Methylosarcina fibrata AML-C10: one gene and its partner. The main gene of each other region encodes a partner of the protein of the gene in region 2 in a complex. Links are inferred from orthologs where the notes say so. Each region holds a gene or a part of one and is shown on either strand. Other genes may lie near its edges. The genes, in order: dapF and A3OW_RS0104930.

What was found.
Region 1: the proteins of A3OW_RS0104930 (region 2) and dapF are in contact, whole or in part, in a solved structure (PDB 5YGU), measured with the Escherichia coli proteins. The link is inferred for Methylosarcina fibrata AML-C10 from one-to-one orthologs.

Annotation. Positions count from the first base shown.
Region 1 is NZ_KB889965.1:3,739,406-3,751,024, reverse strand. What follows is about bases 4,204-7,135. They hold dapF (diaminopimelate epimerase), read right to left. Parts: upstream 6,119-7,135; coding sequence 5,288-6,118; downstream 4,204-5,287. Other genes in these bases: A3OW_RS28350 (hypothetical protein), read right to left, coding at 6,250-6,603; A3OW_RS0117485 (DUF484 family protein), read right to left, coding at 4,612-5,298; xerC (tyrosine recombinase XerC), read right to left, coding at 4,204-4,606. In the rest of the region: recombination-associated protein RdgC, read right to left, coding at 59-970; A3OW_RS0117510 (DNA-deoxyinosine glycosylase), read left to right, coding at 1,044-1,571; ribosome biogenesis factor YjgA, read left to right, coding at 1,618-2,199; A3OW_RS0117500 (DUF4389 domain-containing protein), read right to left, coding at 2,245-2,544; A3OW_RS0117495 (DUF2333 family protein), read right to left, coding at 2,555-3,583; more of xerC, read right to left, coding at 3,698-4,203; A3OW_RS0117460 (thioredoxin family protein), read left to right, coding at 7,856-8,419; A3OW_RS0117455 (carbon-nitrogen hydrolase), read right to left, coding at 8,450-9,334; A3OW_RS0117450 (DUF2238 domain-containing protein), read right to left, coding at 9,430-10,035; A3OW_RS27325 ((2Fe-2S)-binding protein), read left to right, coding at 10,591-10,806; bfr (bacterioferritin), read left to right, coding at 10,826-11,290; oxygen-dependent tRNA uridine(34) hydroxylase TrhO, read left to right, coding at 11,532-11,619. UniProt on the Escherichia coli protein: Involved in the succinylase branch of the L-lysine biosynthesis and in the biosynthesis of the pentapeptide incorporated in the peptidoglycan moiety. Catalyzes the stereoinversion of LL-2,6-diaminopimelate (L,L-DAP) to meso-diaminopimelate (meso-DAP).
Region 2 is NZ_KB889965.1:1,002,767-1,014,349, forward strand. Bases 700-3,595 are described here. They hold A3OW_RS0104930 (RNA pyrophosphohydrolase), read right to left. Parts: upstream 2,479-3,595; coding sequence 1,921-2,478; downstream 700-1,920. Other genes in these bases: argA (amino-acid N-acetyltransferase), read left to right, coding at 700-1,092; cpdA (3',5'-cyclic-AMP phosphodiesterase), read left to right, coding at 1,114-1,908; A3OW_RS0104935 (histidinol-phosphatase), read left to right, coding at 2,638-3,324. Outside these bases: more of argA, read left to right, coding at 1-699; A3OW_RS0104940 (transglycosylase SLT domain-containing protein), read left to right, coding at 3,636-4,589; A3OW_RS0104945 (TolB family protein), read right to left, coding at 4,682-6,001; A3OW_RS0104955 (lytic transglycosylase domain-containing protein), read left to right, coding at 6,468-7,151; A3OW_RS0104960 (lipase family protein), read right to left, coding at 7,173-7,871; rplS (50S ribosomal protein L19), read right to left, coding at 8,061-8,402; tRNA (guanosine(37)-N1)-methyltransferase TrmD, read right to left, coding at 8,412-9,149; ribosome maturation factor RimM, read right to left, coding at 9,158-9,673; rpsP (30S ribosomal protein S16), read right to left, coding at 9,680-9,931; ffh (signal recognition particle protein), read right to left, coding at 10,069-11,424. UniProt on the Escherichia coli protein: Master regulator of 5'-end-dependent mRNA decay.

The DNA of each region.
Region 1 (11,619 bases), 2.7 Mb from region 2 along the record:
GTTTTACCGGCTCGGGCTTTTTTATTTGGGCCAAGCGTCTTCAACCGTTTACCGAAGCTTACGAAGCCGGATTTTCTCCTCCGAACAGTTCCAGCAGGCGCGGCAGAAAACTCGCCAGCTCCAGGGACATGATCGAAAAATCGACATCGAACCTCTCGGCGTCGCTTTCAGCATCCACCTCGGCGACCTGATCCTGAATCAGGTCGAGAAAACGCACCCGCTTGATTGCCAGATGCTCGTCCATCACGAAAGAAAGGCGATCCGCCCATTTCACCGCCAGTTTAATGACGAGTTTGCCCGAATCAAGATGGTTTTTGATTTCGGGGACTGCCAGATCATGGCGCTTGCAGCGGATGATGCCGCCTTCTTCTCCGGGCGAGCGCAACTCGCATTCGTCCTCGATGACGATGTCCTCCGGGGCTTGGTCATTCAGAAGCCAGCCGGTCATGACGAGGCTCGGATTTTCCACCGTGCTGAGCGGAACGGCGGGCAACGAGCCCAGACATTTGCGCAGATGACTGAGCAGATCCTCGGCGCTTTTGGCCGATGCTGCATCGACGATCAGCCAGCCGCCTTTGGGATCGATGTAAGCGTAAGTTTTGCGTGAAAACGTGAAAGCCTTGGGTAATAATTCGAAGATCAGTTCATCCTTTATCGCGGAACGCTCTTTTTTGGATAATTTATGACCCTGTTTCTCCTCGGCGTCCGAGATTTTCTCCTGAACCATCTCGTTCACTACGGCGGTGGGCAAAACTTTTTCTTCTTTTTTACCGCACAGCATCATAAAACCGTTGCTGCTGTGCACTAAAGGATTCGACGCCTTGGCTAAAGGCGGCGTCCAGCCGAAGCTGAACTCTTCGTGAGGCCCCGTGGGACGGAAAGCCAAAGCCTGCAACTTTGCTTCCAACTCATCCGGCGTTAACGTAAAAGCTTCGGTAAGACGAAAAATGCTCAGATTTTTAAACCACATGCTGTTGTTGATATCCAAATAAAAAACGGCTGTATATTATCCCAAATTTAGCGCTTTATAGTTAAAGTAATTTATGAAGAACGCCCTTTCCGACATAGAAGGTTTCCCGCCTATCGTCGCCGGCAATCCCCATCTTCTGATTCTGGGATCGATGCCCGGCATTACCTCCTTGCAAAAAAGACAATATTACGGCCACGCCCAAAACGCATTCTGGCCAATCCTCGGAGAATTGTTCGGTTTTGATTACCGTCTCGATTATTTGCTTCGAAAAAAGATATTGACCGATCAAGGGATTGCCGTCTGGGACGTGCTGCAAAGCTGCCGGAGGCAAGGCAGCCTGGACGCCAATATCGCACCGGCATCGATCCGGGTGAACGATTTTGCTCTGTTTTTTGAACAATTCCCGTCCATCCGGCAAGTATTCTTTAACGGCGGCATGGCTGCCGGCTTTTACAAAAAATACGTTCTGCCCGGATTGCCTTCTCGCTTTGACTACCTGGACTACAGACGCCTCCCTTCCACCAGTCCGGCCCATGCCTCGCTGAATTTCGGAGAAAAACTGGAGGCATGGCGAGCGATCCTGCCGTCTGTGGTAAAGTAGGACTGCAAAAGGATCAATTTGTACCACTACGATGGTTTAATACGAAATGAATGAAGAACAAGATTATTACTACGAAGAAGACGACGAAGTCGAATATTATGCAGTAAGACCGAATAAAACCCGGATCAAGAAAGAAATCGCCGCGCTGTTTGATTTGGGAGAGGAACTCTCGAAATTGTCTCCGGTCGTGCTGGATACCTTTGATCTTCCGGAGAACGTCCGCAAATCGGCGCTCGAAGTGGCAGGAATGCCGCACAAAGGAGCAAGAAAGCGATTGCTGAAATACATTGCCGGCCAGCTTCACAAGACGGAGGTCGAACCGATACTGGAAAAACTGGCGCGGATCAAAAACCAGAGCGCCCACGGCATCCGCGAGCATCATCTGGCCGAGCGCTGGCGCGACCGGCTGATTCAGGGCAATAACGACGACCTGGCCGAACTGCTCGATCAGATGCCGGCTGCGGACAGTCAGCATTTACGCCAATTGGTGCGAAATGCGCAAAAGGAAGCGGCGGCAATGAAACCGCCGAAATCCTCCCGATTGCTGTATCGTTATCTGAAAGAACTGGTGAGCGGTCAGGCTGAGGAAACGATGGAAGCGGAAGAAGGACGGGACGAGGACGAATAAGCCTGCTGCGCTCGAAGCGCATCCTGTCATCCGTCCCCTCTCGCCTTATTTATCGGGCAGCTTGAGCTCCGCCGTCTGATTCCATTCCGAAAACGGGAAAGGCAGCGTCTCGGTATTGAAGGTCAAAAACAGCATGATGTGGTAGGTGTAGATGGACAGGCCGCGGCCAAAGTTGAGAATGTGTTTGTTGGCCTTGCCGGTCAGCAGGGCGGTCGCCACCTGCAAAAATATCACGGCCCAGAGCAGCATCCTGACCAACGCGCCGATGGCGGCAAAGATCAGCATGAAGAAAATTCTTTTCCAGGTATCGATGTTGGTCAGGTTGTAGTTGATTTGTTCGTCCATAGCGTGTTCATTAGCCTCGGTTCATGATGTCGCGCAAATCGAGAGCGGAAGCGTTCGCGCGAGCGATATAAGTCGCCATGGTCAATGAATAGTTGGCAAATAGCCCGTAGCCGCTGCCGTTTAAAATCATCGGGCTCAGAATCGGCGCCATGGCGTTTTCAAGCGACTTGATCATGATATCGACCGTATTCATCGCGCGTTTATCCAGCAAAATGTCGTGAAAGTCGTATTTGATTGCTTTCAGGATATGCAGCAGGGCCCAACTGGAACCTCTGGCCTCGTAAAATACGTTGTCGATTTCCAGCCAGGGAGTCTGGGCCACGGCGGCCGCCTTGGGATTGCGGATGTTGGCCTCGGGCTCGATCACGGTCAGGCCGGGAATGATTTCGGCGCCGGCCGTGCTGGCACTGAGCCGGGTCGACAGGTTGCCCAGCCGTTTGATCACCACTTCGGTGTATTGCCAGAGATTGTCGGCGCGCGCATAAAATTGCGCCCGCTTGACCTTGCCGCCCCATTTTTGCAGACGCGACATGTATTCATGCAGCGCGTCCACGCCTTTTTGATATTCGGCTTCGGTCGAAGGCAGCGCCCAGGAATCGTTTTCGTAATAAAAATAAGGTTCGGCTACCTTCAGATCAGGATCTTCGTCCGATTGGGACTGGTCCCGGGCGAAGTGGTTTCTTAACGCCGAGGTGGCGTCGCGCAGCATCACCAGGGCGCCGTATTCGAAACTGGAAATGTTGTCGAGGAAAAAGCCGGGAGGCGCCACGTCGTTGGTGATATAGCCGCCGGATTTATGCAGGAGCACTTCGGCAATATGGGCCAGAGTATTGGTAAAGGTATAGCCCAAAGGGATATCCGTGGTCTTCGTTATCTTCGCCCGCTCCAGGGCTTCTTCCTGAATATTGAATTGCTCGGGCTCACCGCCCCACCACGCGCCCAGAATCAGGATAACGGTTAATGTCGTAACAATAAAAACGCCAAAGCCCCAAAGTACCCCTCTCGATTTGATATCCTGCAGTGTTTCGTTTGCCGCCATTTCCAGTATCCTGTATTTAAAATATTTCTGCGCAATAAGGCAGACAGCGTCTATTGATGATAGAGAATTCGCATGGTAGCAGATTTTTGATTTTTTTGCTTATGAAGCAAATGGCTACTTCGGTTTAATTTTCGCCCTTGGATGCGCTTTGTCATAAATTTCAGCAAGATGCTGAAAATCCAGGTGCGTATAGATCTGAGTAGTACTGATGCTGCTATGCCCGAGAAGTTCCTGAACCGCTCTCAAATCCTGGCTGGACTCCAATAAATGACTGGCGAATGAATGCCTTAGCATGTGCGGATGAATACGGGCCGTTATCTCTTTTTGCCGGCACCACCGGACCAGCCTCAATTGAATGCTGCGCGGGCTCAACCGGGTTCCTCGGGCGGAAACGAATAAGGCCGGGACGTCCTTCAAGGCCATCGCCTGCCGGTGCGGCAACCATTGCCCGACGGCTTTCACGGCCTGTGACCCGACCGGCAATACCCTGGATTTGCCGCCTTTACCTTCTCTGACCAGCAGCGCCCGGTCGGGCAGATCCAGATCGTCCAGGTTCAGCGCCGCCAGTTCGCCAAGACGCAAGCCGGAAGAATAGAACAATTCGAACATGGCCAGATCGCGCAGTTCCAGAATGGAATCGGCGCCGGCGTCCAAAAGGCCGACCATCTGATCCACATCCAACGTTTTCGGCAACTTTCTGGCTTGCTTCGGCGCCTTTACATGCTGCGCCGGATTGTTGTCGATCCATCCTTTCTTTAATTGAAACCGGTAAAAACTGCGAATCGCGGACAATTCGCGCTGCAGGCTTTTGCTGCCGATCCCCTGTCGGTGCCTTTGGGCAATGTGGGAACGGATGTGGCTTTGCTGAACGTCCCGCCAGTGAAGAATGGCCTTATCTCGGCAAAACCGGGCGAGCAGCTCGATATCCCGCCGGTAATTGCTTAAGGTATGCGGCGATACCCGCTTTTCGAACTTAAGCTCGGACAAAAAATCGGTCAATATCCGGCCGGCAGACTCGTCCATCGGAATTAGTTTCGGGTTAATAACGTCATGATCCGGGCGCTGACGAGTTCGCCCATCTGATTCAGGAACAGGTTGCCCATGCTGTAATGGAAGCGCCCTTCCTGTCGACTGCCGATCGCCAGTAACCCTCTGGTACCGGCCAGGCTTAAAGGAATGATGGCGCAGGATTTCACTTCCAACGCGGAACCGCCGAACAGCGCCTTGGCCTGAGCCAGCGTGGGCCGGCCGCATTTGGGCTCCTTCGAGGACAATTCTTTAGCAAACGGCTCAAGACTTTCTCTGTCCGGTCTGATGAAAAAATCTGCCGTTTCGGACTCGTCGTGAGGCTTGACGATTCGAATCGCCACAAAATCGGTCAGGAAATACTCGGACAAAATCAGGTCCAGTTTGTCGGCAACGTCGGCCAGCGACGATGCTTCGAGCAGCGTCAGAGTCAGTTTGTGCATGCGGTTCAGCGAAGCATCGTTGTCCCTTGCGATTTCAATCAGCGTATTGAGCTGATTTTCCAACTCGCGGTGCTTGTTCCTGAAGATTTCCAGTTGCTTGGAAATCAGGGAAATGGCATTACCGCTGGGATGAGGAATAATCATCGTTTCCAGTAAATGCAGATGTTCGTTGAAGAATTCGGGATGTTTCAAAAGATAATTTTCGACCTGATCCGAGGTCAGGCTCGCCGCTTGCTTAGTCGTCATGGATAATGCCTTCAAATACGCTGATTGCCGGGCCGGTCATGAACACCGGCTTGCCCCGTCCTGCCCAGGCGATTTTCAGTTCTCCGCCGGGCAATTCGACCCGGACCTCGCGGTCCAGTTGTTTCCGTTCGATGCCGATCACCGCCGCGGCGCAGGCGCCGCTTCCGCACGCCAGGGTTTCCGCGGCGCCGCGTTCAAAGACCCGAAGTTTGATGTGATTGCGGTCGATGATCTGCATGAAACCGATATTGGCCCGCTCGGGAAACAGGGGATGGCTTTCCAGAATGCGGCCGGTTTCGGCCACCGGAGCCGCCGACACGTCGGGAACCTGAATAACCGCGTGCGGATTGCCCATGGAAACCGCACCGAACGACAATTCCCGGCCGTCGATCACGACCGTATAAAAAGCCGCCTCCCGCTCGGCAAGCAGAGGAATTTCGGCGGGCGTATGGCGAGGCACGCCCATGTTGACGGTTATCAAATTGTCTTCGTCGAACCTGAGCAGCAGTTGGCCGGAATCGGTATCGACGCGAATTTCATCTTTGTCGGACAGGCGTTTGTCGCGGACGAACCGGGCAAAGCAGCGGGCGCCGTTGCCGCATTGCGCGACTTCTCCGCCGTCCGCATTGAAAATCCGGTATTTGAAGTCGGCATTGCCGCTCACCGGCTTTTCAACCAACAACAATTGATCGAAGCCGATGCCCAAGTGCCGGTCGGCCAGTTTGCGTATCCGTTCGGGAGTCAGTGCGATTTGCTGAGTCATGGCATCGATCACGACAAAGTCATTGCCGAGACCGTGCATTTTGGTAAAAGTGATCATTTATCCGAAGTATAGAGAGAATAGCTTGAGAGAATTCTAGAAAGAGTATAGACAAAAATCAGTTCCGGTTGGTGCCTTCGGTAAAGACGGCCAACCGGCCTAAGCTTACCCGGCCTCTGTCTGTTTTTCCATCACTTCATGCAGACCGATGCAATTTCGGGGCTTTCCGAAACAATAACCGTATCGGGTAAATGTTCATGATGCGGATACTGCCGTAACGAAACAGCGAACGGTTCTGTTCGTCCTGACAGTGATAATGAAGAATCGTTCGTTCGGCGGCATCCAGATAGATTTTCAGCGCACCATGCAACATGTTTCAGCTTCGCATCCAGTTCCCGATGCAAATGCAGATAATGCCGGTAATCGCTAGCCCATTCGACCAATTCCGCATCATCGGCCATCTTTCCGGCTGTGCCGATAAAAAAATTCTTTCGAATCCATGTGATGTTGACTTTCAAGGATGCTGAACCGTTTGGCGATTTCAATCAAGGTATCCAGGGAAGATGCTCAACTTTTAAATCTCAACCAATGATTCAAAAAGCAAAGTCGGGTTGCCCATGAGTTTTCCCAAGAAGCAGCCCATCGTGGGGGCAAGCAGTTTCCGGATAAAGCGGTTAGCCAAATGCCAAGTGTCGCATGACCTCACTTTTTCAATATGAAAACGATCGGCCAATTGTCCGATGACGGTTTCCAGTAAGCGTCTGCTTAATACCAGTTGGTCGACCAACGCCTTTGGCTTTAAGTCTTGCCTGTTTTTCCGTAAAGGGGTTTGCAAATCAAGGCCGTGTTGCGCCAATGCTTGCTTTAGAGAAGAACGGATATAGCTTTTGTCCCCGATCCGCCGCCCTTGCAGACCGGCGACCATTTCCGGCAGCACATCCCGCTCGTCGACATTCGCCGGGGCAAAAGCATAGCCACAGAAAATGCCTTCGAAATTGACCAGCACATGCCCTTCAAAGTCATGATATTTCTCATCCTTCGCTGCGCAATAGCTGAACTCTGCTTCGCCCTTGAAGCAACGACAGCCAGAGGCTCGAGCCTACTTGCAGATCGGCATCGGAAAGCCGTCCACCCAGTGGACCGAATCATTCATCACTCCGATTTGCCAAACGATGTGATCCTGTATGCGCCTTTTCAGTTGCTATAAATTAGCGCTTTGCTTAGCAAAGTTGGCACGCGAGCCCAAGTTAGAAAACCGGTTATGCCAGTGATTGCGAAAATAACGCCAGATGCCTTTGTCATGGTCTTTGCCCATGAATTCACCCACGAGCCCCATCGTGATGACTTCGGCATCGCTCGGCTTGAACATACCCCCCGGCTTCTTAACGGTCGGTTGACGAAAAGTCGGCAGATATCTTCTACACAGCAATAGATATAAATGATAAAGCCTTCTATTTTACAATGACCCTTCTCCTTCATAAGTTGCTTTTGGTAGAACAACTTGGGAGCCGCGGGCGGCCATGTCTTCAATTCATTTAAAGTTGAGCATCGCGTATTGTTAAGTTGAAGGTCTATGAAATAGAAATTTGCCCGGCAGGTTCCCGAAGCCAAGGTATCCAGGCATTGGTTTTTAATGAAGGCAGCCGATCTTCAGATCAACACACGTCATGCTCGGCGTTCTTGAACCAATCTATCCCGTCTCCCTTCCAACCTTCGGGATTTATTGTTTTAGCAATCCTGAAGTACAATGCAGCTCTCTAGTAATAATATTGAATCAACACTACCCAGGAGAAAACCATGGCTTTAACTGAGTCCACGATGATGCCGCTCGGCACGCGCGCCCCCGATTTCGAATTGCCCGACACGGTGACCGGCGACACTTTAAGCTTGCAACAATTGAAGGGAGAAAAAGGCACGCTGATTTTGTTCATCTGCAATCATTGCCCTTACGTGATGCACGAGGAAAAGCAGTTGATCGACATTGCCAGGACCTACGCGGCAAAAGGCGTTCGAACCGTCGCCATCAGCTCCAACGACGTCGCTCAGTATCCGGAAGATGCGCCGGACAAGATGAAAGCATTGATGGAAGACTGGGGACGGCCTTTCGCGGCCTATCTGTACGACGAGAGCCAGGCGGTCGCCAAGGCCTATCAGGCGGCCTGCACGCCCGACATTTATTTGTTTGATGCGGATCTTTTCTGCGTCTATCGGGGACGGCTGGACGATTCCATGCCGAAAAACAACATACCGCTGACGGGCAGGGATTTGCGCGAGGCGCTGGATAATTTGCTGGCCAACCGCCCGATCAACCCGGATCAGATTCCCAGTATGGGCTGTAACATCAAATGGAAGGAAGGATGAGCCGGGCGGCTCATCCTTGCTGCGAGCGCCTTAATCGATAAAGCGCCGGGTCAGATTGCCGTAGTGATCGATCCGGCGGTCGCGCAGATAAGGCCATATCTGCCGGACTCGCTCGCTTCTGGCGGCGTCGAGGCGGCAGGTCAGCAATTTGACTTCCGAGTCGTCGGCCTGGGTCAGAATTTCGCCTTGCGGGCCGGCAATGAAACTGTTGCCCCAGAATTGAATGCCGGCCGTCGAATTAGGCGCCGCTTCAAAGCCGATGCGGTTGCAGGCAACGACCGGAATGCCGTTGGCGACGGCGTGGGAACGCTGGATCGTGATCCAGGCGTTGAGCTGGCGCTGATGCTCTTCCTGGGTATCGTCCGGATCCCAGCCGATCGCGGTCGGATAAATCAAGAGATCCGCGCCGGCCAGCGCCATCAGCCGGGCGGCTTCCGGAAACCACTGGTCCCAGCACACCAGCACGCCAAGCTTGCCGATCGACGTCTCGATCGGCTTGAAGCCGATGTCGCCCGGCGTGAAATAATATTTCTCGTAAAAACCCGGGTCGTCCGGTATGTGCATTTTCCGGTATTTGCCGGCGATACGGCCGTCCCTGTCGAACACCACGGCGGTATTGTGGTAGAGGCCGGGCGCCCGTTTTTCGAAAATGGTCGAGACGATCACGATTTCCAGCTTTTTCGCGACGTTGCCCAGGATTTCCGTGGCCGGACCCGGAATCGGTTGCGCCAGGTCGAAATTGTTGTAGTCTTCGTTCTGGCAAAAGTAAGGTCCCAGATGCAATTCGGGCAATACCACCAGATCGGCCTTGGCGGCGGCCGCTTCATGGATTTTGGCGATGGAAAAATCCAGGTTGGCTTGTCGGTCGTGGTTACAGGGCTGTTGCACAGCGCTGACGATGATGTCTGGTTTCATGGGTCTGATAATGTACTTGCGAGAAAAAGGGTCATTTTATAATGATTCCGCCGAAAAAAGTACCGGAGGCTGGCGGCCGGCGCCGGATAAAAACGCTATGGCGTCTCCTGTTGCAAGGCCTGAAGCTGGCGGTCATGCCATCTGCTTAGAGTCAGCAGCGCCAAGACTGCTCCTGCCAAGGCCATGGCCATGTCGGTCTGGGTATCCCAGACGTATCCCTGGGTTCCCAAAAAGGCCTCGGCCGCTTCCTCGCTGAATAAGGCAACCAGCCATTCAATTAGTTCATAAAAAGCGCTGATTGCAAGACACACGCAGACGATCAAAAAATTCAGCCAGGAGTTACCGTTGACAGCCTTGTTCCGGACAAGAATCTCCCGGGCGACGATGGCAGGCACAAAGCCCTGGGCAAAATGGCCCAGTTTGTCGAAATTATTCCGATCCTGATGGAGCGTTTCCTTGATCCAGTCGAACAGAGGGACTTCGGCATAAGTGTAATGTCCGCCGATCATTAAAATGACGCTGTGGATCAGAATCAGGACATAGGCCAGCGAGGTCAACGGAAATCGCCGCCGGGTCGCAATGACCAGAATAACGGCGATCAGAGCGGGGGCGGTTTCGAGAAACCAGGTCGGATAATCTTTGGGCCCGATGCCCGACCAGATCAAGGTGGAAAAAAATAAAATCAGGCCTATCTTATACATGATACGGAATCCGTTAAAGCCCCAACCCAATACCGCTAAGTTAGGGAATTCTGTAGCCATGCGGTGGATGCGCTTCGCTTATCCACCCTACCGTGTTTTTTCTCTTAATTTAACCGACATGAAGGGGGCTTTCCACACCCCGAATCATGACAATCGTCTGTGGGAGGCTTTCGATTTTCACGGTAACGGCACAGGGAGACAGCCAGGCACCCCAATGAAGTAAAGTCGATAGTAAATACCTGTTCCTGTTTCAGGATAATCAAAGAGACAGGATGAGAAGGGGTTGTTTCAACTTAATTGTAGGTTAAGAGGTCTTACATTAGGTGAATGGCTCGAATAATGTAGCCCCCCGGCAGCGGTGCATCCGTTCGAAAGACGCCGTTTTATTTTAGCGACCGGCGAAGAGTTAATTTAAAGGCGCGGAAGAAATTCATTCCGGCTTTATAGAAGTGCTATTGTCTTTACGAAGCGCGCCAAAAAAACGGTTCGCTGCTCTTTATTTTTGTAATGAGAATTGTTATCATTTTAATGACTATTTTTCAGGAGACCGATTGAATGTATGTGTGCGTTTGCAAAGCGGTAACCGATCATCAGATCAGAAAAGCGATCGATAACGGCGTCAGAACCCGCCGGCAGCTTCATCATTGTCTGGGAGTCGGCGGAGAATGCGGAAAATGCAACAAACAGGTTAAGGAATTGCTTGACGGTGCGAGGCAACAGCAGTCTATAATGCAACAGTCATCCCTCCACCCGATCCTTACTGCTTGCTAGACATCTTTTTGAGGCCGCTATGAAAGGCGATAAGAAAGTCATTGAGTTTCTGAACAAGGTACTGACCAACGAACTGACCGCGATAAACCAGTATTTTTTACATGCGCGCATGTATAAGAATTGGGGCTTCCACAAACTCAACGACAGGGTCTATCACGAATCCATTGACGAGATGAAGCACGCCGATTCGTTGATAGAACGCATTCTCTTCCTCGAAGGACTGCCCAACCTGCAGAATCTCGACAAGTTGAGAATCGGCGAACATCCCAAAGAAATGCTCGAATGCGATTTAAAGCTGGTTCAGGCGGCGATAGTTCTGCTCAAAAAAGCGATAGCCCATTGCGAAACCGTGCAGGATTATTTTTCCAGAGAAATTTTCAACCACATTCTCAAAAGTGAAGAAGAACACGTCGACTGGCTGGAAACCCAACTGGAAATCATCGAGTCGATCGGCCTGCCTAATTATTTGCAATCCCAGTTGTAATTGTAAGGCTCTGCGGCTTGGACCGGCTTAATCGGTCCAGTGGCCGGCCCTGTTGCGACGAAAATCCGGAACCGGGCCTTGCAGGTCTTTTTTAATACGGCGCCGAACAAGGCGCAGCAATTCCCGCCGCAATGCAAATCCTGTCGACTGACTATTAGTTTAAGTAGCGGTCTACCGGCATCCGAGTATAATATCCTTAATTTTGTTCCGATTGTATTTCGGCCCCACTGAAGAACACGCCATGTCTCGGATTATCGTTTGTGCTCTGTACAAATTCGTCAGGCTGAATAATTTTCAGGCTTTGCGCCAGCCTTTGTTACAGGTCATGG
Region 2 (11,583 bases):
GCCCCTGCCCTGTTTCACAAAAACCTCCGAATCACCAGCGATCTAGCCTTGCAATGCGTCAAGGAAGCGGCCGGGACCGCACGCGTGGAAATCGAAGCACTGCTGTCGCTGGGACTCGCGAATACGCCGATGGCGGGTTACGGGTTACGGGTTGCTTCCGGCAATTTCGTGACGGCCAAACCGATCGGCGTAATCGACGGCGTCGATTACGGCCACACCGGCGAAGTCCGCCGCATCGACGGAGCGGCGATCAGCCGGCAGCTCGATCAGGATGCGATCGTGCTGATTTCGCCAATCGGCTATTCGCCGAGCGGCGAGGTTTTCAATTTGTCCGCGGAACAGGTCGCCACGCAGGTCGCGATCTCGTTGAAGGCCGAAAAGCTGATTTTCTTGACCGAGCAAGGCTTCAACTATCCCGAAAGCGGCGAGCCGATCCAACAGATGACCACCGCCGAAGCCCGCTCTTTTCTCGACCACCATCCCGACCTTCCGAATACCGTCAGCCTGCCGCTGAAGGCCGCGATCCAGAGTTCGAACGCAGGAGTCGGCCGGATCCATTTGATCGACCGGAGAACCGACGGCGCCTTATTGCTCGAATTGTTCACCCGCAACGGCATCGGCACATTGGTCAGCGAAGCTCCTTTCGAGGACATCCGGTCGGCTACTCTGGACGATATCGGCGGCATCCTGGAACTGATCAAACCGCTGGAGCTGCAAGGCATTCTGGCCAAACGGACACGAGAAAAAATCGAAACGGAAATCGCCGATTACATTGTCATCGAACGGGACGGGTTAATTATCGGCTGTACCGCGCTTCATGCGCATCGGCACGGTCATTTCGGGGCAATCGCCTGCCTGGCCGTCCATCCCGGCTACCGGGGCGGAGCCCGGGGCAACCGCATGCTGGAACATGCCTACCGCAAAGCGAAAAAACTGGCTCTTAAAAAACTGTATGTGTTATCGACCCAGACCGCACACTGGTTTATCGAACGTGGATTTCAGCCGACCGATTTCAACCACCTGCCCGAGCCGTTAAAAATCCTTTATAACCCGGAAAGAAACTCGAAAATTCTGGTCAGAGACATTGAATAGGAATTGAGGAAAAGTCCGCCGATGAATTCTGTTGCTCGCGCTGCTTCCATTCTGCAGGTGACCGATCCGCACATCATGCCTGCTCCCGGCGAAAAATTTTACGGGCTCGATACCGACCGGACGTTTCGCGCCGTATTGGAGCAGGCTTTTGCCGAAAACACGACCATCGATTTGATTTTGCTTACCGGCGATCTGATGCAGGAACCCAGCCTTTCGGGCTACCAAAGGATCCTAACAATGCTTGAGGATTTTCCTGTCCCCTGCGTATGCCTCCCCGGCAACCATGACGACTACCGGCTCATGCAGCAAGTTTTGAATGAAGGAAACATACGCTGCGAGTCACGTTTATTTTTGAACAACTGGCAAATTCTCTGTCTGAACAGCCAGGTACCGGGTTATCCTGGAGGGCATCTCGAGGCGCGGGAGTTAGCCTTCATGGAAGATTGCTTAAGCAAAAATCCAGATCATCCGACCCTGATCGCCGTGCACCACCACTGCCTGAAAATCGACAGCGACTGGATGGACACCATGATGATCGACAACAGCCGGGATTTTTTGTCGTTAGCCGCCAAATATCCTCAGGTAAAGGCCGTCATCTGCGGCCATGTGCATCAAGCGGTGGATTGCCGGTTCGAATCGATCCGAATCCTCAGTGCGCCTTCGACCTGCATCCAGTTTACGCCGGCCAGCCGGGAGTTCAGCATCGACGATACCGCCCCCGGTTACCGCATGATCGATCTGTACGCCGACGGCAGCATGGACACAAGCGTAGGCTATTTAAGACCGGCCGGCCGTGAATCCGAACCCGGCAGGTAATGTTCATCACGATTAACGATGTTTTTTGACGCCCTTGTACGATTCCGAGACTGTTTTTTCCCTGGCCAGAAAGCCGGCTGCGCTCACCGGAACCGAATCAATGGCCAGAAGCGCGCCCAGTTCGGTCATCGCTCTTTGATACACCTTGCGTTTAAAATAAACCACGTCGTTGAGCGGTTCCCAGTAATCCACCCACCGCCAGGTATCGAATTCCGGCTTCGGACAGCAGTCGAAACGCACGTTGGATTCATGCGTCACCAGCCGCAAGATAAACCAGATCTGTTTCTGGCCGATGCACAAAGGCATCGAATTTTTACGAATATAACGTTCGGGCAACTTGTACCGCAGCCAATAGCGCGTGCGCCCGATCACTTGAACATGCTGTTGCTGTAGCCCGGTTTCCTCCCACAATTCGCGATACATCGCTGTTTCAGGGTCTTCATCATGATTTATGCCGCCTTGAGGGAACTGCCAGGCGTTCATCCCCATTCGTTTTGCCCAAAACACGCGACCCTCGTCATTGCAAAGGATGATTCCGACGTTAGGCCGATATCCTTTAGAGTCTATCATGTTAAAACCTGCATCTTGTATCCTGCCCGCTCCCGATCCCGTCTATGATAAAATGATCGGGAGAAGGCCGATTGAAAAAAATTAGTATCTCATTGTTCCATAATTTTTCTTTAGTTTCCATAGAGTTTTATTCTTTTTATTATTTTAACCGGGATTATTGTGAGTTTAGCGATTTTTGATCTGGACAATACGTTAATAGCAGACGACAGCGACTATCTGTGGGGCCAATTTCTTGTCGATCAGGGCATCGTGGACAAGCATCAGTATGAAGCGGCAAACGCCCGGTTTTACGAAGATTACAAACAAGGCAGGCTCGATATTGTCGAATTTCTGCGTTTTTCGCTACGGCCCTTAACCCTGCACGCCCCCCGGCAGCTCTTTGCCTGGCGAGACCGGTTCGTATCGGAAATCATCACGCCGATCCTGCTGGAGCCCGCCCGTGAACTCATTGCCAAACATAAAAGTCGAGGGGACACGCTGCTAGTCATCACCGCCACCAACCGCTTCGTTACCGAGCCCATCGTCAAGTTGTACGGCATTGACCACTTGCTGGCGACTCCGCCCGAATTTGTCGACGGACGGTATACCGGAAACTTCGTCGGGGAACCCTGCTTTCAGGAAGGCAAGGTCAGGCTGTTGCAGCAATGGCTCGAAGACAACCGGGAAACAATGAACGACAGTTGGTTTTACAGCGATTCTCACAACGACCTACCGTTGCTGAACAGGGTGGACCATGCGGTGGCGGTCGATCCGGACGAAAAATTGAAAGCTCACGCCCGGAAAGCCGGCTGGCCCATCATCAGTTTGCGCAACGGGATCTGCCCCACCGATCATTTTCATAAATGAACCTTTACAAAAAGCATTCATGAATTAGATTTGTTCTGTACGGGAAAGATTTTCATCGAGCCGGGCTTCGCTCCGGCCAGCCGCAATGCACAGTTATCCTTATGACCCAATCGGCCCATTCCGACTCCGACATTTCTGAAGCCGCCCCTCCCCGGCCGAAACCCAAGCGCAAAAAGACGAGTTCGGAATTCTCGGCCATCGAACCTGCCGATAAGCCCGAACAGACGAAGCGAGCGCCACGCAAACCGAGAGCAAAAACCAGAAAAGCAAAGAAAAAACCGACACCGGCTCAGATCAGAAAAAAAATTCTGATGCTTGCTCTCGAAATCCTGGGTCTTTCAGTCACAGCCATTTCGCTGATCATCGCGCTGTTGGGCTATTCGGCGAACCGATTTTCCGGAACCAGTTTTTTCGGCAATCTATTGCCGTTTGCGATCGGCATCCTGGTTATGGTAGTGATCACCGCACTGTTTCTGGTGGGCTGGTGGAAGCTTCGTCAATGGCTTCAGTCCCGGACTGAATTTTTAGCGCCTCTCATGGCTGCCGGCCTTGCCTTGTTGATCGGTTGGTTCGTCGTTCAGGACGAATTTGCCATGGCTTATGGAAGCTTCCGGACTTTGGTGGGGGGCAAACAGGAGGCCGGACGGGTCACCATTGCCCATCAGGTTTATGCTGCATACCGCCGGTACAATTCGGCGCAATTGCAAAAAATGATCGTCCGGGCGAAAGCATTTCAAAAAGTCATCGAAGAAGCCGCCGGAGCCTTTGACGTCGATGTCAATCTGCTGCAGGGCATCGCCGCGACGGAATCGTCTTTTATGCCGAGAAACAGCAACGATGGGGGGCACGGCTTGTTTCAGATCACGCAAGTGCCGAAATCGATCATCAAGGAAGCGCAAACCAAACTGAAGACGGAGAAGCTGTCGCTTGAAAATTCCCGGCATAACGCTTTCATAGCCGCCGCCACGTTCAAACACTATCTGACCGAGATGAACGACGATTTGTTTCTGGCTCTGCTTGCCTACAATATTGGTCCGGCCAACGGAGGATTGCGCTTTATCATGCAGCAATACGGCGCGTCCGATTTTACCAGCATTCAGCCCTATTTACAGACTCTGCCGCGCGACTATCCGATACGGGTTCTGTCCTATTCTCTGGCATTCCGGCTGTGGCAGGAGAAAGGCGAATTACCGGCCTATGAAGAAGGCAACAATGCCGTTCAAGTTCAGCGGGTAGGCATTCCCGGACTGCTGCCGGATCTTTGAAGGACGCTACAGAGCCCGATTGTGAAATAAAAGGGCTCCGAGCACTGTTTGGACCATTACCGGCGCAACTTTAAGTCGGCCGTAAACAAGACCTAACGGCGGCGTACGAAAATATCGATTTCCTCATTCGTATCGTCTGCCGTCAGGTTGTCGGCATACGTTTCGAACGCAACAAAGCGGCCGTTGCCCGAGATGGCGGGGTAGATGCTGGTACTGTTGCCCTCAACGCCCGAATCGCCGAGAGACATCATTTCGGTGCTGTCGGTTCTAAGGTCGCGCACGAACACGTCCGCGGTGACATTGTCATCCCCCGGAATCAAATTGGTAGCGGTTGAATGAAACGCGATGTAACGGCCATTGGCGGAGATAGCGGGATACAGGCTGGTACTGTTGCCTTCAACGCCCGTACTATCGAGTGAAATACGCTCGATAACGCCTTTTTTGAGGTCGCGCACGAACACGTCGATGGCGTAATTGCCGTCCCCTTCGACCAGGTTGCTGGCTTTTGAATGAAACGCCACGTAACGGCCGTTGCCTGAAATTGCAGGCCCGGCACTTTCGTTATTTCCTTCAATTCCCGAATTGCCGACCGACACCCGTTGCGTTTCTCCCGCCACCAGGTCACGCACGAAAACATCGTAGGTGCCGTTATTGTCTCCGGAGACCAGATTGCTGGCGTAAGAGGAAAAGGCCACATACCGGCCATTTTCGGATAAAACAGGCTCGTAACTGAAGCCGTTCCCTTCCGTACCCGAGCTGTCGACGGAAGCCCGCTGGGTGATGCCGGTCTTAAGATCATGTACAAAAACATCGGCGGTGCCGTTGCCGTCTTCGGCAACCAGATTGCTGGCATAAGACAAAAAGGCCACGAACCGGCCATTGGCGGAAAAACTCGGACCGGAACTCGAACCATTGCCTTCCATACCCGAACTGTCCACGGAAATGCGGCTGGTCACGCCGGTTTTAAGATTGCGCACAAAAACGTCATAGGTGTTGTTATTGTCGCCTGCGACCAGATTGTCGGCACCCGAGGCAAACGCCACCAAGCTTCCGTCCGCAGCAAAGGCAGGACTAAAACTCGGGCCGTTGCCTTCCACACCGGCGCTATCGACGGAAACCCGTTGAGTTTTGCCGGTTAAAAGATCGTGGACAAAGACATCCATCGTATCGTTGCCGTCATCGTCAACCAGATTATTGGCTTCGGAGGCGAACGCCACGTTGCGTCCGTTGGCGGTAAGAGCAGGACTTTCGCTATAGCTGTTTCCTTCCGATCCCGTGCTGGATACCGAGGCTCGGACCGTTTTCGGAGATACGGCCAGAACGGAAGAAACAGGCGACAGGCCCATCAGTATTCCGGCGGCCACTGACAGAACGGTTAGCTGACTGAAGGAAGAGGAGTTAGATTTTTTCATTAGCGCCCCATGTTAGACATTTTGATAAACAACTTTTGATTATGCGTATTCCCGGCTGGAGAAGATCTCTTCAACCGCAAAAGCATCAAGGTATTCGGTAGATGGCCCTTCTTATACGATATTTTGCCTTGAAAAACAATATAGAAATTATATTTTTTTAAAAATGAGCGCATCCGTAAAGCCCAAGAGGCCGAGTTTATTTTTTCCGATACCCAAGGAATACTGCCGAATCCGACAGGAAGCCATCCTTTTCTGTCGCACCAAAATATTGCGTCCGGATGAATAATAGGATAAGCTTAAAAAACCTCGATAACTGGTCGATACATTTAGCATTTATTTCTTATCTATATTATTCTGCGGCTGGCACTGGTGGTAGTTTTATCCACCGCTGTTCGACGGGTCTAAAACAAGAGCGCCATCGTACCACTCTTGTTATAAACCCAAAATAATCAATAATGAGGTCGACATGAGAACTAAATTCCTGCTGAAGCGCGCATATCACGACACCGTCTCCATCCCTCTACTGCTCCTGATCAGCGCCGGATTCACGCATCCCGCTCGAGTTCCGCCTTCGTCCCTGACCGTCGATCATAACGAATTCAGAGAAATTCCTCCGCCGCTTCCGGATCACGATAAACCCGACCATAAAATGGCCGATGCGCATGTTCAGAAAAAAAAAGCTCTGGCCAATTACATCCAGCATCAATTCAAAGTCACTGAAAACAAGGCGTCCGTCATAGTGTCGGAAGCTTTTAACAACGGCGTCAAGCAGGGGCTGCAACCGGAATTGATACTGGCGATTATCGCAGTGGAATCCAAATTCAAGGAAAAGGCGGTCAGCCCGAAGGGAGCACGAGGCCTGATGCAGGTGCTGGCCAGCGCTCATCCCAAAAAAATCAAGTCTATTGGCGGCACTCGGGCCCTATACAACGCAAGAAAAAATATCTCGGTCGGTACCCATATCCTGGCGGAATATAAGGATCTGAGCAAAGGCAATATCAGACGGACTCTGTTAAGGTATAACGGCAGTCTGGGAAATAACCGATCGCATTATCCGGACAAGGTTTTTCGCATTTACAAACAAATGAAAAATACAGCCCGGTTAAACGAGCAGCTTCAGGTCGCGCAATTGCAGGATGACCGCTCTTAGTTCCACCAGGACCGCCTGGATCTAATCAGCCCCCTTTTCATGCCAAAAAAAGCCGTGCTGAATAAAATGCAGTGACTGTTCGATAATATAATCGCGCTGCATGATAAAAGTATGGGAAAACGGTACGACGAGAAAATCCTGCATCCCTTCAACCCGGCACCGCTCTACGGATACCTTGCCGTCGTTAGCCCCGGAAATCAGCCGGGATAAAAAGGGATTGACGGGTTTATCGCCGGCGATGACGCCGACCGGAAAATGAACCGAGCCCAGGCTATTCGGCAGGCTGTCCGCTTTCGTGCCCAATTGCAGTCCGGCCGGCCCGCCGAAGTATTTAAACAGCTTCCAGGCACCCAGTTTGTCGACGATTTCGCTCCCTTGATTGGGCGGCGCAAGCATCACCGCTCTGCCCAGTTTATCGATCCGCTGACGCGACAGATAGTAGCGTAGCAGAATACCGCCTAAAGAATGAGTGAAGAAATGAATTCGATTGATCGGGAGCGGTTCGCATTTCCGTACGCCTTCCTCGATATAATCCAGAGCCAGTCTCTCGATGCCGTAATGCCGCGAAGGATAATCGATCGTTATAATCTGATAACCGTATTCGGAAAATAGCCTGCCGGCATTTTTCATGCTGCGCCCGGTTCTGGCCAAGCCGTGCAACAAAATGATGGCTTCCGAATTCTGTTCAATTCTGGCTAATTTCGCTTTTATATTTTCCATAAACTCAAAAATAACCAATAACAGAGCTTATTAGCTCGATTTTATCCGATTTGACCGGCTGCGTTCCAGTTGCTGGGACGGTATTTTTGACTCCCGGGGATTCCTGTGCCTCTCCTTCCGCTCTGCCGGAAACAAAAAAGGCAGCTATAAGCCGCCTTTTTTATCCGGACACAATCTCGACCTGAAAAATTACAATTTTTCCTTGATTCGAGCAGCCTTACCGGTCAGATCACGCAAATAATACAACTTGGCTCTGCGAACGTCGCCACGGCGTTTGACTTGAATTTCGCTGATCAACGGACTGTGTGTTTGAAAAACACGCTCAACGCCGGTTCCGTGCGAAATTTTTCTTACGGTGAATGCCGAGTTCAATCCGCGATTGCGTTTTGCAATAACAATCCCTTCAAAAGCCTGGATTCTTTCCCTATCGCCTTCTTTAACTTTAACTTGAACCACTACGGTATCGCCCGGATTGAATTCCGGCACCTGTTTCAGTTGTTCTTTTTCCAATGCATCAATTATATTGCTCATTACCACACCCTAATTAACTTCAATTTTAAATTCGTTCAGCAGAGTTTCCTGCTCCATGCTTAATTTTTTCTTGGCCAGCAAATCCGGACGCCTCTGCCAGGTTCTGCCGAGTGCCTGTTTGGCCCGCCAGCGCTCGATCTCGCCATGATTGCCGCTCAGCAGAACCGCCGGCACGGCAAGCCCCGACAGGCATTCGGGCCTTGTATAATGCGGGCAATCCAACAAGCCGCCGGCATGGGAATCCTGCCGGGCGGATTCTTCATCGCCGAGCACTCCGGGCAATAAACGGGTTATCGCATCGATAACGATCAAGGCGGCCAGTTCGCCGCCGCTGATGACGTAATCTCCGATCGACCATTCATCATCGCAGTCCAGCTCGACAAAGCGCTCGTCAATGCCTTCGTAGCGCCCTGCAATCAGAATCAATTGCCCTTCGCCGCAGGTTTCAGCCAATAAATCCTGAGTAATCGGCCGGCCTTGAGGACTTAAGTAAATGACTTTCGCCGAACCCGGCCCGGCCTGTTTCGCACACATCACCGCCTCGTGGAGTGGCTGATATTTCATCACCATGCCCGGGCCGCCTCCGTAAGGCCGGTCATCGACCGTCCGGTGCCTGTCGTGCGTATAGTCTCTGGGATTCCAGACCGACAGACTGACGATCTCTCGCTCGATCGCTCTGCCGGTCACGCCGAAACTAGCGGCCGACATGATCATTTCCGGAAAAATGGTGACGACGTCAAACCGCATCGGTACAGTTAAAACTCCGGATCCCAATCCACCTTGATGACCCCGGCATCGAGGCTGACGTGAAGTATTGTCTGTCCCTGTAAAAAAGGTATGGCGCGCTCCCGTTCGCCTTTGACAATCAAAACATCGTTCGCGCCGGTTTCCAGCAGACTGTCCACGAATCCCAAACGGACACCTTCGGCCGTTTCAACCGCCATTCCGATCAGATCGGACCAGTAATATTCCCCCTCTTCCACGGCGGACAACTGAGATTTCAGGATATGAACATCCGAGCCGATCAGACTCTCCGCCTGACTCCTATCGGTGACCTCTTCAAGCCGTGCGACTACCGTTTTGCCGTGCAGCTTGCCGTCGGCTACTTGGTAAGTTCGAACTTCTTCTCCCTTCTTTATTAAGGTCCAAGGAGAATAATTAAAAATATTCTCCTTCGGATCGGTATAGGAATAAACCTTAACCCAACCTTTGACCCCTAAAACGCCGGAAATCCTGCCGACGACGATGGTTTTGTTTCGGCTTTCGGTCAAATCGGTTTAGGCAGCCGCCTTCAATGCGTCTTTAATTAATTTTGCCACGCGGTCGGAAGGCTGTGCGCCGTTGGCGGTCCAGTAGCTGACGCGCTCGTTGTCCAGACGCAGCCTTTCTTCCTTGCCCCGCGCCAACGGGTTGAAAAAACCGACACGTTCAATATAGCGGCCGTCGCGGCTGTTTCTGCTGTCCGTCACAATAACATGGTAAAAAGGACGATTTTTTGCGCCGCTTCTGGCAAGACGAATAGTTACCATCTAATTTCCTCGAAAACATTAATTCAAAATTTAATCCGCCTATTTTACGCGATTTTTGCAATAAGTGAAGTACTAATTGATATTGATGCCGAGATTTCCGGCTGCGTCACGAGAGGAGCGACACAGCCGGGTCTTGGTTATCTCCGGAAAGCCCTCACGTTATTCTTGATGCCGCGCATCATATTGGCCATGTTGCCGGTTTTGAATTTTTTCATCATTTTCTGCATCATCAGAAATTGCTTCAAGAGTCGATTGACGTCGTGCAACTCCTGCCCGCAGCCGGCGGCAATGCGTTTTTTCCTGTTGCCCTTGATCAAATCGGGAAAACGTCTTTCCTGCATCGTCATCGAATTGATCACGGCAATCTGACGCGCCAGCATTTTGTCGTTGATCTGGTTCTTCATTTCGGTGGGAACGGCATGAATGCCGGGCAATTTGTCGAGCAAGGTATTGACGCCGCCCATATTCTGCATTTGCAGCAATTGTTCGCGAAAATCTTCCAGATCGAAACTTTTGCCTTTCTGGATCTTGCGAGCCAGTTTTTCGGCCTTTTCCTTGTCGACTTTTTGCTCGATCTCTTCGATCAGGCTTAACATGTCCCCCATGCCGAGGATACGGGAAGCGAGGCGATCCGGATAAAAAGGCTCCAGCGCGCTGGTTTTTTCACCGACGCCGATGAACTTGATGGGTTTGCCGGTAATGTGGCGGATCGATAACGCCGCCCCGCCGCGGGCATCGCCGTCGGCCTTGGTCAGAATGACCCCGGTTAACGGCAATGCGTCGTTGAATGCCTTGGCCGTGACCGCCGCATCCTGACCGGTCATGCTGTCGACCACGAACAGCGTCTCGATCGGCTGGATCGCGGCATGCAGTTCCTTGATTTCACCCATCATTTCGTCGTCGATATGCAGACGTCCCGCGGTATCGATAATAACGACGTCCAGGAATTTTTTCCGGGCGGCTTCGATGGCGCTATTGGCGATGTCGACCGGCTTTTGGGAAATATCGCTGGGGAAAAATTCCAGATCCAGTTCACCCGCCAGCATCTCCAGTTGCTTGATCGCGGCCGGACGATAGACGTCCGCGCTGACCACGCCGACTTTTTTCTTTTGATTTTCCTTGAGCCATCGGCCGAGCTTGGCCACCGTCGTGGTTTTTCCGGCGCCCTGAAGCCCCGCCATCAAAATGATCGCCGGCGGGTTCATCCTCAAATTGAGGCCTTCGTTGGCCTCGCCCATCACCTTGATCAACTCGGCCTGAACCAGCTTGATCAGCGATTGCCCCGGCGTCAGACTGGACTGTACTTCCTGGCCCAGTGCCCCTGCTTTGACCCGATCGATAAAATCGGTAACGACAGGCAAGGCCACGTCGGCTTCCAGCAAGGCGACGCGCACTTCGCGCAGGGTTTCCTTAATGTTGTCTTCAGTCAGGCGCCCCTGCCCTTTAATTTTTTTAAGCGTATTACTTAATCGGTCGGTTAAATTATCAAACATAGCTATGACTTTATTGGATCCAAGAAAATTTGCCCGCGAAAAGGCTTAGACCGGCCTGGCAACAGATTCTCCGACGTATGTCACCGTCAATAAAAAACAGGCGCCGCAACAGGACTTTTCAAATCGGATATACTACCATATCCTGGAAGGCCTTTGCAC